Regions from separate parts of the Oceanobacillus sp. CF4.6 genome, predicted to be linked through region 2. Evidence: predicted binding sites of a transcription regulator. Region 2 holds the regulator's gene; the other holds the start of a gene.
The links. Region 2 encodes CtsR, which represses protease genes until heat stress. Its sites were predicted from a motif close to ATGGTCAATAAAGGTCAAACA; they were not measured.

Region 1: the regulator CtsR is predicted to act here: its motif matches at 7,927-7,947, upstream of clpP (ATP-dependent Clp endopeptidase proteolytic subunit ClpP).

What each region holds. Positions count from the first base shown of each region.
Region 1 covers NZ_JBIMEX010000002.1:142,351-151,709, forward strand. Annotated here, with positions in the region: gene ACHABU_RS04320 (shikimate kinase) at 1-455, shown strand, start outside; gene ACHABU_RS04325 (GntP family permease) at 571-1,854, opposite strand; gene ACHABU_RS04330 (thiolase family protein) at 1,878-3,056, opposite strand; gene ACHABU_RS04335 (3-hydroxybutyrate dehydrogenase) at 3,085-3,861, opposite strand; gene ACHABU_RS04340 (3-oxoacid CoA-transferase subunit B) at 3,895-4,569, opposite strand; gene ACHABU_RS04345 (CoA transferase subunit A) at 4,586-5,281, opposite strand; gene ACHABU_RS04350 (sigma-54 interaction domain-containing protein) at 5,507-6,868, opposite strand; tRNA gene ACHABU_RS04355 (tRNA-Arg) at 6,968-7,043, opposite strand; gene clpP (ATP-dependent Clp endopeptidase proteolytic subunit ClpP) at 8,015-8,614, shown strand; gene ACHABU_RS04365 (HPr family phosphocarrier protein) at 8,662-8,916, opposite strand; gene whiA (DNA-binding protein WhiA) at 9,078-9,359, opposite strand, start outside.
Region 2 covers NZ_JBIMEX010000016.1:92,940-102,298, forward strand. Annotated here, with positions in the region: gene gltX (glutamate--tRNA ligase) at 1-845, opposite strand, end outside; gene ACHABU_RS19100 (PIN/TRAM domain-containing protein) at 952-2,043, opposite strand; gene radA (DNA repair protein RadA) at 2,173-3,546, opposite strand; gene clpC (ATP-dependent protease ATP-binding subunit ClpC) at 3,779-6,208, opposite strand; gene ACHABU_RS19115 (protein arginine kinase) at 6,222-7,286, opposite strand; gene ACHABU_RS19120 (UvrB/UvrC motif-containing protein) at 7,283-7,831, opposite strand; gene ACHABU_RS19125 (CtsR family transcriptional regulator) at 7,868-8,335, opposite strand; gene ACHABU_RS19130 (MgtC/SapB family protein) at 8,542-9,222, opposite strand.

The DNA.
Region 1 (9,359 bases), on a different contig from region 2:
GAGATTTCATTGATATAGATGAGGAGATTGAAAAAAAATTCAATTTGCCCACTCCAGATATTTTCAAAAAGTACGGAGAGAAAAAATTTAGGGAAACTGAAAAAGAAATCATTATTCATTCATGCAAACAAAAACTGAAGATTATTTCAGTTGGCGGCGGGGCATTTTTACAGGAGGAAATTCGGAAAGCCTGCTTGTCGGAATGTATCATCTTTTTCCTCGATCTATCCTGGGATTCATGGAAAGAGAGAATTAGTTTACTTATTGATAGCAGACCAGTTCTTCAGGGAAAGAATATCGAAGAAATAGAAAAACTCTTCTACGAGAGACAGCCCATTTACGAAGGGCACCATTCCCGAGTAATTACTGACAATCTCGTTGAAGATGAAGTAGCAGATTATATTACAGACTCACTAAAAACAGCATGGGATATTTACGAACCGAATGGAAACTAAGAAAGACAAGGAGCTATTGGCTTCCTTGTCTTTCTTAGTTTTATACTTGTAAATTTTCTATTCTAATCAACTATGCCCATACAGCTACAATACTCTTTTGTCGTCTGTATGATGATTAGTAAATACCTATTGAAGCAAGCAAAATTGCTGCAATAATAGATACAATTGGAATTAGTACAGCTACAACAAAAATATCTTTGTAACTATCTTTGTGTGTCATTCCAGTAATGGTTAATAGTGTCAATACTGCTCCATTATGTGGAAGTGCATCCAATCCACCTGAGGAAAGCGAGGCAACCCGGTGAAATGCTTCAGGATCAATGCCCGTATTCATTGCAATTTCATAATACTTTGAGCCAAGTGCTTCAAGGGCTATACCCATACCTCCCGAAGCTGAACCAGTTGCTCCAGCAAGTATATTGACTGCAACCGCTTCTGAAATCAATGGATTGCCTTTAATACCCATTAATAACTCCGTCAGACGATTAAACCCAGGAACTGCCTGAACAACCGTACCGAAACCAACTGCTGCACTCGTATTGATGATTGCTGTAACTGATCCGGTTGCACCACCATTTATTGCTTTTACAAATCCTTTAAATTTCGAAATGTTCAACAACATTAGTAAAATGATCCCTGATAGTAATGCAACTACTATATCCCATTTTAATAAGTTCAGCGTAAGAAGTACGGTTAATAATGGTAAAATCGATAATATAAAATGCGGTGTATCCCCATCTACATTGATAATTTTATTATCTTTCGGTTCTGTATATGTTTCCCCTTTTGCAGTCAACTGCTTTTCACGCCATCTTAAATAATAATACCCACCGACGGCCATAATTATAGCTGCTACAATACCCATGATTGGTGCCGCCATCGCATCTGTCATAAAATATTCTGTTGGAATGAGGTTCTGAATTTGTGGTGTTCCTGGCACGGCTGTCATCGTAAATGTAAATGCCCCAAGTGCAACGGTTCCTGGAATTAAACGTCTACTAATATTTGCTTCCTTGAAAAGCGTCAATGCTAGTGGATAAACTGCAAATACCACGACGAACAAGCTAACCCCACCATAAGTAAGTACGGCACAAGAGACTAATACACCTAAGATTGCCCGTTTTGTACCAATGACCTTCGTAAAGGCAACGGCAACTGACTTTGCCATTCCCGTGTCTTCCATTAATTTCCCAAAGATTGCTCCTAGCATAAATACCGGGAACCAGCTTTTAGCAAAGTTAACAAACCCACTCATATACGTATTGGTATATGCATCCAACAAATCAAGCCCACCAGTTAGCGCCACTACCCCAGCAGCAATTGGTGCGATCCATATGATAGACCATCCTAAATATGCTAAGCCCATTAAGACGATTAAGCCTAAAATAATACCAAACATACTACCCCTCCTCTTTTCTCTTTTTAAATAACTTCAACAATCATCGCGATTCCTTGACCTCCACCGATACAGAGGGAAGCAATACCGTATTGCTGATCGCGTCTTTTCAATTCTTTGATCACGCTGTACAACACCCTTGTTCCACTTGCCCCTATTGGATGTCCTAAAGCAATGGCTCCTCCATTAACATTCACTTTTTCGCGGTCTAATCCGAGTTCCTTTTCTACTGCTAGATATTGCGATGCAAAAGCTTCATTCACTTCAATTAGATCAATATCATTCAAAGTAAGACCTGCTTTTTCGAGTGCTCGTTTTATAGCTGGTACAGGTCCTATCCCCATGTAAGACGGATCGACTCCAGCAATACCATAAGAGACTATTTTTGCTAGTGGTTGCAGATCATTACGTCGAACATAGCTTTCTCCGGCAACAATTACTGCTCCTGCACCATCATTAATTCCACTTGCATTTCCACCTGTGACAGATCCATCCTTTTTAAAAGAAGGTTTAAGTGCAGCCAGCTTCTCAACTGTTGTATCTTCACGAATATGTTCATCCGAATCTACTATAACTGTTCCTTTTCTTGTTTTTACTTCAACCGGAACGATTTCTTCTGCAAACTTCCCTGTTTTCCTGGCAATTGCTGCACGCTGATGACTTAAACAAGCATACGCATCTTGCTCATCACGCGTAATCGAATACTTTTCTGCCAGATTCTCAGCGGTTACACCCATTCCTGATCCGATATATTCATCTGTTAAAGCTGCCCATAACATGTCATCTACTTGAGGCGTTTTTAGTTTTGTTCCAAATCTGCTTCCTCTCATTGCGTAAGGCGAAAGACTCATATTCTCTACTCCACCAGCCAGTGCTACTTGCCCATCACCAAGCATAATGGATTGTGCAGCTGAAACTACCGATTGCAGTCCTGACCCACATAAACGATTAACAGTTAAGGCTGGACTTGATAAAGGAAGCCCCGTTTTTAAAGCGATATGTCTCGATAAATATGGAGCGTTTTTTGCTGAATGAATGACATTGCCCAAAAACGAAAAATCGATATCCGCAGCATCAATACCACTGCGACGAATGGCTTCTTTACTTACAGTTACACCGAGTTCTGTTGGGTCAACATCTTTTAGGTCTCCCCCGAAAGTCCCAAAAGGTGTACGAGCTCCTTCTAAAATATATATATTTTCCATTTTCCCACTCCCCTATAATTTCAGAATTCTATTGTGCCGTATATCCTCCATCGAGAACAACAGCCTGACCTGTAACTCCTTTTGCTTTATCGCTCGCCAGAAACATTGTATAATCTGATATTTCTTGTACTTCTAAAAGCCTCTTTTGCGGTACTAATGGATAGAGTACTTCCTCCAGAACATTTTCCAATGGTACATTCCGGTTTTTTGCAAGATCTTCAAATTGTCCTCGGACTAACGGCGTATCGACATATCCAGGACAAATCGCATTGACAGTGACTCCATCTGCAGCACTTTCCAATGCCGCTACCTTCGTTAAACCAATTAAACCATGCTTGGCACTGTTGTAGGCTGCTTTTCCAGCAAAACCAATTAGTCCATTAATGGATGCCATATTAATAATACGTCCAAATCCCTGTTTTTTCATAACTGGTAATACATGTTTTGTAGCTATAAATGGCGCAACCAACATGACTTTCAACATAAACTCATATTTTTCTGTCGGAAACTCCTCTAATGTTGCAACATGCTGTAATCCAGCATTGTTAATTAGAACATCTAGTCTGCCGTACTTTTCAACTGCATAATCGAGCGCTTGTTGTAACTCTTCTTCTTTAGTGACATCACACTTTAAACCAATACAGTCATAGCCATCTTTGCTCAATTTTTCAGAGACTTCCTTTACTTTTTCCGTGTTAATGTCTGAAAAAACAACTTTAGCGCCATCTTTTGCAAACGCAACACCAATTTCATATCCAATTCCACTTGCAGCACCAGTAATAAAAACCACTTTATTTTCTACCATACTAATCCCCTCCATTTGTCTATTTTATATTTATCAATAGGTTCCTATTTGCAGATCTTCACTTATTTTCAGGTCCGCTTCCGTTGATGCAATAACTTCATCAACTGTCCATCCTTTTGCAACTTCCATTAACATCAGACCATCGTTTACTACTTCAATGACAGCCCGGTCGGTAATAACACGATTTACTACGTTTTTACCTGTTAATGGTAAGCTGCATTGCTTCAATATTTTTGGTTCTCCTTTTTTATTCACATGGTCCATGATGATAACAATTTTCTTAGCGCCATGCACAATATCCATTGCACCACCCATGCCTTTAATCATTTTTCCAGGTATCATCCAATTAGCTAAATCACCTGCCTCAGATACTTCCATTCCTCCAAGTATCGCAAGATCTAAATGCTCCCCGCGTATCATCGCAAAAGACTCTGCATTACTGAAATAGGAGGCACCTTTCTGCGCAGTTACCGTTTCCTTGCCCGCATTAATCAAATCGGGATCTACTTCCTCTTTTAATGGTGACTTACCGATTCCGAGTAAGCCATTTTCCGATTGAAGTACTACTTGCTTTCCATCCTGAATATAATTTGCAACCATTGTTGGCATCCCAATGCCCAGATTAACATAGGAACCGCTTACAATTTCCTTCTCTGCTCTTTTTGCAATTCTCTCTCTAATCGTTGCCTTATCCATTTGTTTCTCCATTCTAAGATAACCTCCTTTAAGCTTCTTGTCTGATTGTCAGACGTTCGATTTTCTTCACCTGTTTTCCTTCAATTAAACTTTGTACATATATTCCTGGTGTGTGAACATGATCCGGATCGATTGTACCGGTTTCAACTAATTGTTCAACCTCAGCTATCGTAACTTTTCCTGCAGATGCCATCATGGGGTTAAAATTTTGTGCAGTTTTGTTATAAATAAGATTTCCATCTTTATCTCCTACAGCAGCTCGAATAAGACTGAAATCAGCCTTTAATGCTGTTTGAAGTAAATATTCTTTATTGTCAAATTGCCTAACTTCCCCGCCCTCAGCTATCGGTGTTCCTACTCCAGCTGGTGTATAGAAGGCCGGGATACCAGCTCCACCTGCACGGATCCTTTCAGCCAATGTACCTTGAGGCGTTAACTCAACCTCCAGTTCACCCGAAAGTACCTGACGTTCAAATTCTTTATTTTCTCCTACATAGGATCCTATCATCTTATCAATCTGCTTATTCTTCAGGAGTAAGCCAAGCCCCCAGTCATCCACACCACAATTATTGGAAATTACCGTCAAATGTTTGACTTGTAAATCTACCAGTGCAAGAATAAGATTTTCCGGTATTCCAACAAGTCCAAATCCACCTACCATGATTGTAGAGCCGTCTTTAATATCCTTTACTGCTTCGTCGAATCTTGTATAAATTGTTTTCATATCACACACTCCCTTCCACCTATATACAAGCAAAAATCATGCCAACTTTTTCTATTTAAGAATATACTTTACCATAGCCAAAAAAAATGAAAAATAAAAAAACCTATTTCCGGAATGATGGAAAATAAGTTTCGATTTGGTTATTCGCTAAATGTAAACCCTTACTTCAGGCGGTTTATGATGCTTTTTCCAGAAAACCGGAATTCTTTCCTAGATTCCGGAAATTTACAAGCCGTACTTTTTCAGTTTTTCATAGAAACTGGATTTACCAACCCCAAGAAGTTTTGCTGCTTTTGTTCTATCATTGTTTACTTTTTTTAATGCTTGTTCTATTGCTTGCTTCTCTGTTCTGTTCATGATTTCCTTTAAGCTCGTTCCTTGCTTAAGAATAAAAGGAGTGGCCTGCATTTGTTCTGGAAGGTCTTCTAGCTTAATCGTATCAGAGTTTGTAAGATGCACAGCAGACTCAATTACATTTTCGAGTTCACGCACATTTCCCGGCCATTGATATTGCAGAAAAAATTCCTTTACAGATTCATCAAAGTCTAGCACCCTTTTACCGGAACGTCTGGTTATTTTCCCAAGCAGATAGTTTGCGATGACTCGAATATCCTCTGACCTATCCCGTAATGGCGGAATCTTGATTTGAACTACATTGATCCGATAAAACAAATCTTTTCTAAAACGGTTTTCTTCAATTAATTGTTCTAATGGCTGGTTCGTTGCAGCAATAATCCTGACATCGACTTTTTGCACTTTTTCCGAACCAATGGCTTCTACTTCTCCTTCCTGTAGCACACGAAGAATCTTGACCTGTGCATTTAATGGCATATCACCAATTTCATCCAGAAAGAGTGTTCCACCGTCAGCAAGTTGAAATTTACCCAGTTTACCACCCTTTACAGCTCCAGTAAAAGCACCTTCCACATAGCCAAACAGTTCGGATTCCAGAAGTTCTTCCGGAATAGCTGCACAGTTAATTTTTATAAATGGTTTTGCACTGCGCTCACTTAAGTGATGGATACTATGGGCAAACAATTCCTTTCCCGTACCACTATCACCCTTTAAGAGTACAGATACATCGCCTGAAGATACTTTTTTAATTTTTTCCTTCACTTTGTTCAATTGATCTGAACTGCCCACAATATCATGTAGGGAATAGATGGCACCACTTTGATTGATTAGTTTTTTTCGATATTGTTCGATTTCTAGTAAAAGATCTTTAATGTGGGAATTCATTTTCATCCATTCTTTCGTATCCCGGTATAAAACAGTCCCTACCGCCCCAACGATTTTTCCGTTTGCGTACAATGGCACCCTATTAGCAATCATATAATTACCCCGAATATACTGGATATCCGCAATCTCTTCTTTACCTGTTTTCACAACGATGTGCATTCTCGTATTTTCTATAACATCTTCCACATGTTTACCAATAGCTTCTTCCTTCTCAACATCTATAAATTCACAATAATTATCATTTAAATATGTCAGCATTCCCTGATTATCCACTACTACAAAGCAAAAATTTGATTTCTCGAAAACGGTTTCAATAATTTCTTCCCTATATGGACTGTCCAAGAGCATATTCTCATCCCTCCGCAAGGTATTAAATTGTTATAGATTCGTTTAGAGAAAAGGACAAGAGAAATGATGCATTCTCTTGTCCCAACTCGTTCATTTAAGCGCGCCCGGAGGGATTTGAACCCCCGGCAAACCTGGTACCGGAAACCAGTGCTCTATCCAACTGAGCTACGGGCGCATGTATGTGATTAAATTTGACACATTCACTATTATAACGTCGTTTGCGATTAGAAACAAGTCTTTTTTTAGTATTCACTGTATAATTAATAACTCCACATTCGCACCACTAAAAAAAGTTCAAACGTTTAGCTGGGTTAAACTTAGAATCTCTCAAATGATCACCCTGATAACCTTGGTAAAAATAAGGCTATTTTCATAACTTGTTGTTTTTTAAACATAGCAGAGTTGAGATAAACTGCGAACTAGGATATGTCTTTTCAGCGACCGCTCTGGGAAATATACTTCGCTTTCCGCGGGCGGCTGGTGAGCCCCTTCATGCTAGCGCATTTCAGTGTCTCACCTATGCCTCTCTCCCGCAGGAGTCTTCGTATATTTCCCAGAGCTGGTTAGAAGGTTGCTGACAATGACTACATTTGCTAATAGCTAAAACAGCTTCACCAGTCCGGGTGAGCGGCGGGCGGTGACTCCTGCGGGAACAACACGTGTCCGAAGACCAGAAGAGTGGTTTTCTCTTCGGGGCTGAGGCCGTGCCCGCGGAAAGCATCCGCCCAGAGCGATCCCGGACGGCGGGAAAAGCAGTTACTAATTGAAACCAATCAACCAGCAGTTACTTCGGAGTTTATAGAAAATGCGATGATAATAAGCAGCAAAATGAACGAAAAAAAGCCTTGGAGTCTATATGTATCCAAATTGCTCTAAGCAAACAGTTAATCCAAAGTCAACTTGAGCAGTGTTTCTCCAGCCCTCCTAATTCTACCAAGGATTATTTGTCAATTTCACTCTGCGAAAGTTAAGTTAATAACTATATAGTCTAATACGTTTATAAAGATGAAAAAAGGGAATCATGAAAAAGTATATTTTTTTCTAAAGGTGAATCTTTTCGTTTGACCTTTATTGACCTTTAAGCTATTATGAAAATATATCCAAATATAAGGATTTTAATGTTACAGACTAAGGGAGGATTTACAAATGAATTTAGTACCTACAGTTATCGAACAAACCAACCGTGGAGAGCGCGCATATGATATTTACTCACGTTTACTTAAAGACCGTATTATTTTACTCGGAAGTGGAATTGACGACAATGTTTCCAACTCAATCGTTGCACAGTTACTCTTCCTAGAAGCAGAAGATCCGGATAAAGATATTTCCTTATACATTAACTCACCAGGTGGATCAATCACAGCTGGTATGGCAATCTTCGATACGATGAATTTCATCAAACCAGATGTATCTACAATCTGCATCGGTATGGCAGCATCTATGGGTGCATTCTTACTTACTGCTGGTCAAAAAGGCAAACGCTATGCATTACCAAACAGTGAAATTATGATACACCAACCATTAGGCGGTACACAAGGTCAGGCTACTGATATTGAAATCCATGCAAGACGCATTATTGAAATCAAGAAAAGAATGAATGAAATTATGGCAGAAAAAACTGGCCAACCACTTGAAGTCATTGAACGTGATACGGAACGTGATAACTTCATGACTGCTCAAGCATCTGTTGATTATGGTTTAATTGATCAGATCTTGCAACGCAAGGAAGAAAAAGAAGAAAAATAATAGCAAAAAATCCCTTTCATTAAACTGAAAGGGATTTTTTCTTTTGGTTATTCCTTTTCAACGAATGATGCCAAATGATCCAATGCTTCTTGTTCATCAGAACCTTCAGCAATCAGTTTGATAACTTCACCTTTTGTAATGGCGAGACTCATTAAGCCCATTATACTTTTAGCATTAACCTTTTTTTCACCTTTCTCCAGAAATAAATGTGCAGAATAGCGATTAGCCTCCTGAACAAACTGTGCTGCAGGTCTTGCCTGCAATCCTGTATCTAATTCAACTGTTATTGACTTTTCTACCAAGTCACTCATCCTCCCCTATTTAGGAAACGCTATCAAATTAATATACGACAATAGCTAGAAGAAGCTAGCATACTGTCCTTTTTATTTTAATTCATTATATTCTTTAAATTATCAGTATTATATCACGAATAGATAATCAAATGAACTATTTGTTATCCCTATTATCTAACAATTGTTTCTCCACTTCTGATTCGATCTGCAAAGTCATCAATTTTTTTCAACCGATGATTTACACCTGATTTGGAAATTTTGCCGCCTGTTACTAATTCCCCTAATTCCTTTAATGAAACATCTTCATGTTGAACACGCAGTTTTGCTATTTCCTGAAGTTTATCTGGAAGCTGGTCCAGACCCACCGTTTCATCAATAAATTTTATGTTCTCTATTTGCCGGAAAGCAGCTCCGATTGTTTTATTCAAGTTTGCCGTTTCACAATTCACGAG
Region 2 (9,359 bases):
CTAATGAAGTTAAACATTGCTTCCGGCAAATAACCAAGATTGCGATATTGTTCTATAAATTGTAGAATATGCTCGTCACGCTTGCTCAATTTCTTTCGTTCTTCATTTAGAATCAGTGTCATGTGACCATAACGCGGTGCTTCCCAGCCAAATGCCTCAAAGACCATTATTTGCTTCGGCGTATTGGAAATATGTTCTTCCCCACGGAGGACGTGTGAAATCTCCATTAAGTGATCATCAATTGCTACTGCAAAATTATAGGTCGGCATTCCATTTTTCTTCACAATGACCCAATCACCGAAATCTACAGATTCAAACGTTATATCGCCACGAACAAGATCACCAAATTTGTAGGTGGTGTTTTCCGGAATGCGGAATCGAATACTCGGCTGACGGCCTTCTGCTTCAAAGGCAGCAATTTGTTCTGGTGATAGATTGCAATGTGCACCTGAGTATTTAGGAACTTGTCCCTTTGCACGTTGTTCTTCACGTTCTACTTCAAGTTCTTCTTCCGTCATATAACATTTATAAGCCAGATTTTTCTCAAGCAGTTCGTTTACATACGACGCATAGAGATCCAAGCGTTCTGTTTGGCGATATGGACCATAATCTCCACCAATATCTGCCCCTTCATCCCATTCCAGTCCTAACCATTTTAGGAACTTAAGCTGACTTTCTTCTCCACCTTCAACATTCCGTTTTTCATCCGTATCTTCCGTACGAATAATAAATTTCCCGTTAAAATGTTTTGCATATAGATAATTAAATAATGCTGTACGTGCATTTCCAATGTGTAAGTGACCTGTTGGACTTGGTGCATAACGTACACGAACTTCGTTACCCATGGTGTTACCCCTCTCAAATAATTAATTAATATAACCGTTTATATGAAAAAGTGATAACATATAATATGTTATCACTTTACTACATCCTCTATAAGTTATACCCTTTTTACAACGCTTTTTCAAGTAATTTCGGTTTTGCAAAGATCATCCGACCCGCAGATGTTTGCAACACACTCGTAATGATTACTTCAATGGTTCTACCGATATAATCGCGTCCTTCTTCGACAACAATCATCGTGCCGTCATCCAAATATGCAACACCTTGATTATGCTCCTTACCATCTTTGATTACCTGTACGACTAACTCTTCCCCAGGCAATACGACTGGTTTAACTGCATTCGCAAGATCATTAATATTTAATACATTAACACCTTGTAAATCACACACTTTGTTTAGATTGAAATCATTTGTTACAACAATACCATTGATGACTTTAGCAAGTTTAATTAACTTACTGTCCACCTCAGGTATTTCCTCAAAGTCACCTTCGTAAATTTCTACTTTTACAGGTAGTTCTTTTTGAATCCGATTTAATACATCCAACCCACGGCGCCCTCTATTCCTTTTTAGCGTGTCAGAGGAATCTGCGATATGCTGTAATTCCCCCAAAACAAATTGCGGGATAATAATGGTTCCTTCAAGAAAATTCGTTTGACAAATATCTGCAATTCTACCATCGATAATTACACTCGTATCCAGAATTTTTCCCTTAGGCATCAGTAATTCAGCATCTTCGCCCTCCAATGGACGACGTCGTTCTTTCTTGTTTGTTTTCAGTAAATTAACAAACTCTTCTCTCCGTCTGAAGCCTACCTGGAACCCAAGATAACCAAGTACAATCATAATAAATAATGGCAGCACCTGTGAAACTACTTGGATGTTTATATCCTGCAGTGGCATGTTGATAAAATAAGCAATTACCAATCCTACAATTAGACCGACACTACCGAAGAACAAATCCATTGCCGGGAGTTTAATAAGTGCATCTTCAATCCACCTTAATAAATCCAAGATGTAATCTGCCAGCCAGTATGAAAGTATAAAAAATATAATTGCACCGATAATCATGCCTAAATATGGAGAACTCACCCATTCAGAATCTGTGAAGTTCAATATCCTGATTAATTCCGGTACATATAAATACCCGACGGTACCACCCAGGATAATAAAAAACAAATGCACAACTTTATTGAGCACTATCGTCACCTCCTAACAATTATTATTACCTATATTTTTAAAATGTAACCTTAAAATCAAATTAAAAGCTTGTCATATCAAGTAGATCTTAATATAGCTAAAAAAAAGACGAATTTTTGTATGAATATACTATCTAATAATTCCTATATCTAGTGCTTCCTGAACCGTGCTAACACCGACAATCTCAATCCCTTTAGGAAATGTCCAGCCTTCTAAATTGTTTTTCGGGCATATAACACGTTTAAACCCTAATTTAGCCGCTTCCTGCACACGCTGTTCGATACGGGATACTCTTCTGATTTCTCCAGTTAAGCCAACTTCACCGATAAAAATATCATCTGGATTTGTAGGTTGATCACGAAAACTGGAAGCTATGCTGACTGCAAGTGCTAAGTCGATTGCAGGTTCATCGAGTTTGACACCACCCGCTACTTTAATATAGGCATCCTGATTTTGTAGCATCAACCCCACCCGCTTCTCAAGGACAGCCATAAGTAATGGTACACGGTTATGGTCAATACCGGTTGCGGTTCTTCGTGGGTTACCAAAACTGGTAGGTGAAATTAAGGCTTGTATTTCAACAAGTACTGGCCTTGTACCTTCCATCGATGCTACCACTGTAGATCCAGCTGCCCCCTCAGATCGTTCTTCTAGAAATATTTCGGAGGGATTCAACACTTCACGAAGCCCCTCTTCTTTCATTTCGAAAATCCCCATCTCATTGGTACTTCCGAATCTGTTCTTTACCCCACGCAATATTCGGTAAGTATGGTGCCTTTCCCCCTCGAAGTACAGAACCGCATCCACCATATGTTCCAATAATCGTGGACCAGCTATGGCACCCTCTTTTGTTACATGACCAACAATAAATATCGGAATGCCATTCGTCTTAGCAATCTTCATTAATTCAACTGTACACTCACGAACCTGTGAGACACTTCCTGGAGCACTGGTTACTTCTTCCTTAAAAATCGTCTGAATGGAATCAATCACTACAAATGAGGGTCGCAATTCTTCTATTTGCTTACCGATATCAAACAAGTTGGTTTCAGCGAGAACATATAGTAAATCTGATTTTATTCCCAAACGATCCGCCCGAAGTTTTGTTTGACGTGTAGATTCCTCTCCAGATACATAAAGTACTGGCAATTGCTTGTCTGCCAATTGGGAAGATATTTGCAACAGTAATGTGGACTTCCCAATACCTGGATCTCCACCAATCAATACTAAAGAACCTAAAACGATTCCCCCACCAAGGACACGATTAAATTCCATCATGGAAGTTGTAACTCTCGGTTCCTTTTCTGATTCAATCGCCGTGATACTTTCCGGCTTGCTAACTGACTGTGTTCCACTCGAAAACGAGGTTCTTCCTCTGACATCTGATGCCTCAATCTCTTCAACCATTGAATTCCATTTATTGCAACTGGGACATTTCCCCATCCATTTTGCAGATTCATATCCGCATTCCTGGCAGGTATACTTCGTTTTTCGTTTAGCCAAATCACTATCCCCTTTTTCTATTGTAAAACATTTTTGAATCTGGTAGGTTACAGATTCCTATCATTTCATAAAATTTCTTACCATAATTATGCCACAACTGAGAAGTTTGTAGCTTCTTAACGTTTAAAAGGAAGGAAAAGCTAGAAGATACTACTCTTCTAGCTTTTATGTTCATCAGTTATATAGTGCCACATTTACTGCTAGTATGACGTGTTTTTTGAATGAAGTAACACTATGCGAGAACAGTAAAATCCCCTTTGTTGTTTAATCCTATTTTAACATTTTCCCCTTTTGTAATGCTTTCTTTGAGCAGTTCTTCAGACAACAGATCTTCAATATTTTTTTGAATCGCTCTGCGTAATGGTCTCGCACCATATTCAGGATCATATCCATCATTGGCGATTTTTTCAACTGCTTTTTCCGTCAGAGATAAATGGATATCCTGACCTTTCAGACGACGTTGTAGTTGGTCCAGCATAAGCGTTACGATATCCTTCATATGCTTTCTCTCCAAGGAGTGGAACACGATCGTTTCATCGATACGGTTCAAGAACTCCGGACGGAAAGCCTTTTTCAATTCTTCCATTACTTTGGATTTCATATCACTATATTCCTGTTTTTTATCACCCATATTAAACCCAACATACTTGTTTCGTTTTAACTCACTTGCGCCAACGTTGGAAGTCATAATAATTACTGTGTTACGAAAATCAACGAGACGACCTTTTGAATCGGTTAATCGTCCATCCTCAAGTACTTGCAGTAAAATATTAAATACTTCCGGGTGAGCCTTTTCGATTTCATCCAGCAATACAACGGAATATGGTTTACGACGAACTTTTTCTGTAAGCTGTCCGCCTTCTTCGTACCCAACATATCCTGGAGGAGAACCGACCAAACGGGATGTAGCGTGTCTTTCCATGTATTCAGACATATCAATTCGTATCATTGCATCCTCATCGGCGAACATTACTTCTGCCAGTGCACGTGCAAGCTCTGTTTTCCCAACTCCTGTTGGTCCGAGGAAGATAAATGAACCAATCGGACGTTTCGGATCCTTTAATCCAGCACGCGCTCTGCGAATCGCCTTGGATACCGCGTCAACAGCCTCTGATTGACCAATTACACGATTATGCAAAATATCTTCCATGTTCAATAGACGTTGGCTCTCATCTTTCGTCAATTTGGATACCGGAACACCCGTCCATATAGAAACAACACTTGCAATGTCTTCCACGGTTACTTCAGAGTCGGTCTGACCTTGTTTTTCTTTCCATTCATCTTTTGTCTTTTCCAGTTCCTCACGATACCGTTGTTCCGAGTCACGTAATGAAGCAGCTTTTTCAAATTCCTGACTTTGAACAGCAGCATCCTTTTCTTTACGGACTTCTTCTAGCTTCTGCTCCAACTCTTTTAGATTAGGTGGAATCGTATACGAACGAAGACGCACCTTTGAACCTGCCTCATCAATTAAATCAATTGCTTTATCCGGCAAAAAGCGATCGGTAATATATCGATCAGAAAGTGTTGTAGCCGCTTCAATAGCTTCATCTGTAATCGTCACACGGTGATGTGCCTCGTAACGGTCACGGAGACCTCTTAAAATCTGAATGGTTTCATCCATTGTTGGCTCATCTACTTGAATCGGCTGGAATCTACGTTCAAGTGCTGCGTCTTTTTCAATGTATTTACGATATTCATCCAATGTGGTTGCACCGATACATTGCAATTCACCACGGGCAAGCGATGGTTTCAAAATATTAGAAGCATCAATGGCACCTTCTGCCCCACCAGCACCGATTAATGTATGAAGTTCATCGATGAATAAAATAATATTACCTGCCTGACGGATTTCTTCCATCACTTTTTTCAGGCGATCTTCGAATTCACCTCGGTATTTTGTTCCAGCAACTACCGTACCCATATCCAACGTCATTACGCGCTTGTCTCTTAACGTTTCCGGTACTTCATTATCAATGATTTGCTGTGCTAGTCCTTCAGCAACAGCCGTTTTACCAACACCTGGTTCACCAATCAATACTGGATTATTTTTCGTCCGGCGGCTCAATACTTGAATGACACGTTCAATCTCTTTCGCACGTCCAATGACAGGGTCAATTTTACCTTCCTTGGCGCTTACAGTTAAGTCTCTGGCTAAGGAATCGAGCGTAGGGGTACTTGCATTCGATTGCTGTCCTGCACGTCCTTGACGACCTGCCTGTGATTCATTGCTGCCCAGTAGCTGCAAAACCTGCTGTCTTGCTTTATTTAGACTTACGCCAAGATTATTTAATACACGTGCAGCAACACCTTCACCTTCACGAATTAAACCAAGTAAAATATGCTCTGTTCCCACGTAGGAATGACCAAGTTTCCTCGCCTCATCTTGAGACAATTCGACCACTTTCTTAGCACGTGGAGTATAATGTATCGACTGCATTGGCTCTTTGCCAACCCCGATTAATTTTTCAACTTCTTCCTGAATCTTTGTTACTTCTAAACCAAGGGATTGCAAAGCCTTAGCGGCAATTCCTTCCCCTTCGCGAACCAGGCCTAATAAAATATGTTCTGTACCAATATTATTATGACCAAGTCGTACCGCTTCCTCCTGTGATAACGCCAATACTTTTTGTGCTCTTTCTGTAAATCGTCCAAACATCATCTGGATTTCCCTCCTATTTTTCCAATTTTAATCTTTCACGAATGAGCGATGCACGCAGTACGTCACGTTCACCCGCTTTTAAAGTTCTATTTGCATATTGTTGAAGAAAACCCGGTTGTGTAAGAACCATTAACTCATTTAGGATATTTCCTGATGTATTCTTTATAATACCTAAATCTATACCTAATCGCACGTCTGAAATACATCTGGATGCTTCCTTTGAATCTATTATGCGACTGTATTGCAGCACACCGTAGGAACGGAAAATACGATCCTGAAGCTTCATTTCCGATCGTTCTACGATATGAGTACGTGCCGTTTTTTCATGTTCAATCAATTGATTCACTACACTTTCCAGATCCTCAATAATGTCAGACTCAGACTTTCCAAGTGTAATTTGATTCGATATTTGGAATATATTACCAAGCGCTTCACTGCCCTCACCATATATCCCCCTGACAACAAGCCCGAGTTGACTGATTGCAGGAATCATTCGATTAATTTGATTTGACATGGCCAATGCTGGAAGATGCATCATCACAGAGGCCCGCATTCCTGTCCCAACATTCGTTGGGCAACTAGTTAAGTAGCCTTTCGTCTCATCAAATGCATAATTCACCTTTTCCTCCAGCCAGTCATCAAAGTTAAAAGCATGCTCCAGTGCTTTTTTTAACTGCAGACCAGGGAAGTATACTTGGATACGAATATGATCTTCTTCATTAATCATTACAGAAACCTGTTCATTCTGCGAAATCAATGCGGCCCCTTGCTGTGTATATGTTACAAGATGCGGACTAATTAGATGCTTTTCGACCAGTACACTTTTTTCCACTGCCGTTAACTCTGGGATGGAAACAAACTCAAGATTTTCGTAAGACTGAAATGATTGATGCGCATACTCCTTCTCAAAAAAGTTACGGATTTCCTCCAGTTTCTCCTGATCAGCAAGAATGGGATAGGACACATTGGCGAAGTTTCTGGCTAATCGAATCCTACTGCTCATCACAATATCTTTATCAGGGCCATCCTCTAGCATCCATGGACTGATTGCTTCATTAATAAAGTGCTCTAAGGTCATAAGTCCTCACCTGCTTCCGGCTCTCGATGTCCTTTCTCCAATGCCTTGATCTTGTCCCTAACACTTGCTGCATCTTCAAAAGCCTCTGCTTCAATTAGGTGATGCAATTCTTCTTTATAGCTTTGCAGCTGCCTTTTTACATGTAAATCACTGCCAGCACGTTTTGGTATTTTACCAAAATGCTTTGTATTACCCGCGTGTACTCTACGGAAAATTGGTTCCAATCTGGAAGTGAACGATTCATAGCATTGCGCACATCCAAATTTCCCGATTTTCTTAAACTCAGAAAAGGTCATCCCGCAAGAGGAACATTGCAGATCCTTCATTTGATTTATCTGGTTGCCACTAGGATTTGCCATTTTCAAATTATCAAAATTAAATAACCCTGTTAGCAAATCATGAAGCGAATAACCGTCTTCGGGATAGGATACATACCCTTTCTTCTTGGCACATTCTTCACACAATTGCACTGTTGTTTCTTCTCCATTAATAATCTTTTTAAATTGTAGTGTAGCAGGCCTTTCATGGCATTCATGACATTCCAAGGTTATTCCCCCTTACCCGAAAATAAAGTACCTTATTTATTCGTTTAAATACTTAAGTGTAGAGAGCATTGCGGCCAGTACACGAGCGCGAACCTCATCCCTTAATGGTAAACTAAATGCCAATGTAGTTCGATCAATGGCACTTAACATAATTTTAGCTTCTCGCTTTGAAATAAGTTCTTCTTCTAATAAGCGTTCAAGTACATCAATGGAAGAACGTTGTGTAATGGCGGTCCCAATCATTTGTATAATTTCATCAATTAAATCGGATTTATCTTCATGCTTTACACGCATGATGCGGATATACCCACCGCCACCGCGCTTACTCTCTACTATATACCCTTTTTCCATTGTAAAACGCGTGTTAATGACGTAATTTATTTGTGAAGGGACACACTGAAATTGATCTGCGATTTCGCTGCGTTTTATTTCAATCGTATTTTGGCCTTTCGACAGAAGCACATTCTTCAAATATTGTTCAATAATATCCGAAATGTTGCTCATTTTGTGTTGCACCTCTTATCTGTATGAGTTATCTCAGTTTGTAATGTTATTTTGACTTTGACTATCTTTGACTTTACATTTATTATACGCCAAAATGAAGGAGATGCAAACATCTTACTTTATATATATTAGCCAAAATTAAAAGAAACGAAACAAAAGCCTTACACATATTATATGTGTAAGGCTTTTAAAACAGTTTAACTATTTCACTTAGAAATGTTTTTAACATGTTCAATTCTGGATATTTCTTCGAACAATCCTACTAGGTCCTGATTGTCTTTTACGTCTGTTTTTATGAAAATTTTTCTTAAATTACTTTCCATCCGAAAGATTTCAACATTATTAATCGATAAATTATATTTCTCAATAAGCTCAACCACATAATGAATTTGAAAATGTTCTTCTACTACAATCTCTATAAAATTACTAGTTTTCGATTTTGGAAAGAAACTTTCAATATGATTAAGGAAAACTAAACTAATTAATATAATCAGTGTTGTCACTATCGCAACACTGTACATACCAGCTCCAACTACCAGTCCTATACCCGCAACAGCCCAAATAGAAGCAGCCGTAGTTAATCCCCGAACCGTTCCTCCATACACTATAATCGTTCCTGCCCCAAGAAAGCCAATCCCGCTAATTACATAAGATGGTATACGTGCTGGGTCAAATTGAACATTTTCATATGTTTCCATAAATGAAATAAAACCGAATAAGGATAAAATCATCATTAAACATGAACCCACACCAACTAAAATATGTGTACGAAAACCCGCGGAATGATTATTTATTTCTCTTTCAAATCCAATCATGCCGGATAATAACAGAGCAACAAATAGGCGAAGGACAATCAAAAGAAAATCATCTCCAAATATTTGATCCATATAATTCAATTTTTTGTCCTCCTCAAGATAAAATTTATCTATTCCATATATCAAATTTTGAAATAGACTATCCTTTATTACTATGACTAGTTTTGTATATACGAAAAAAGAGCTAAGATACAAAAATGCACCTTAGC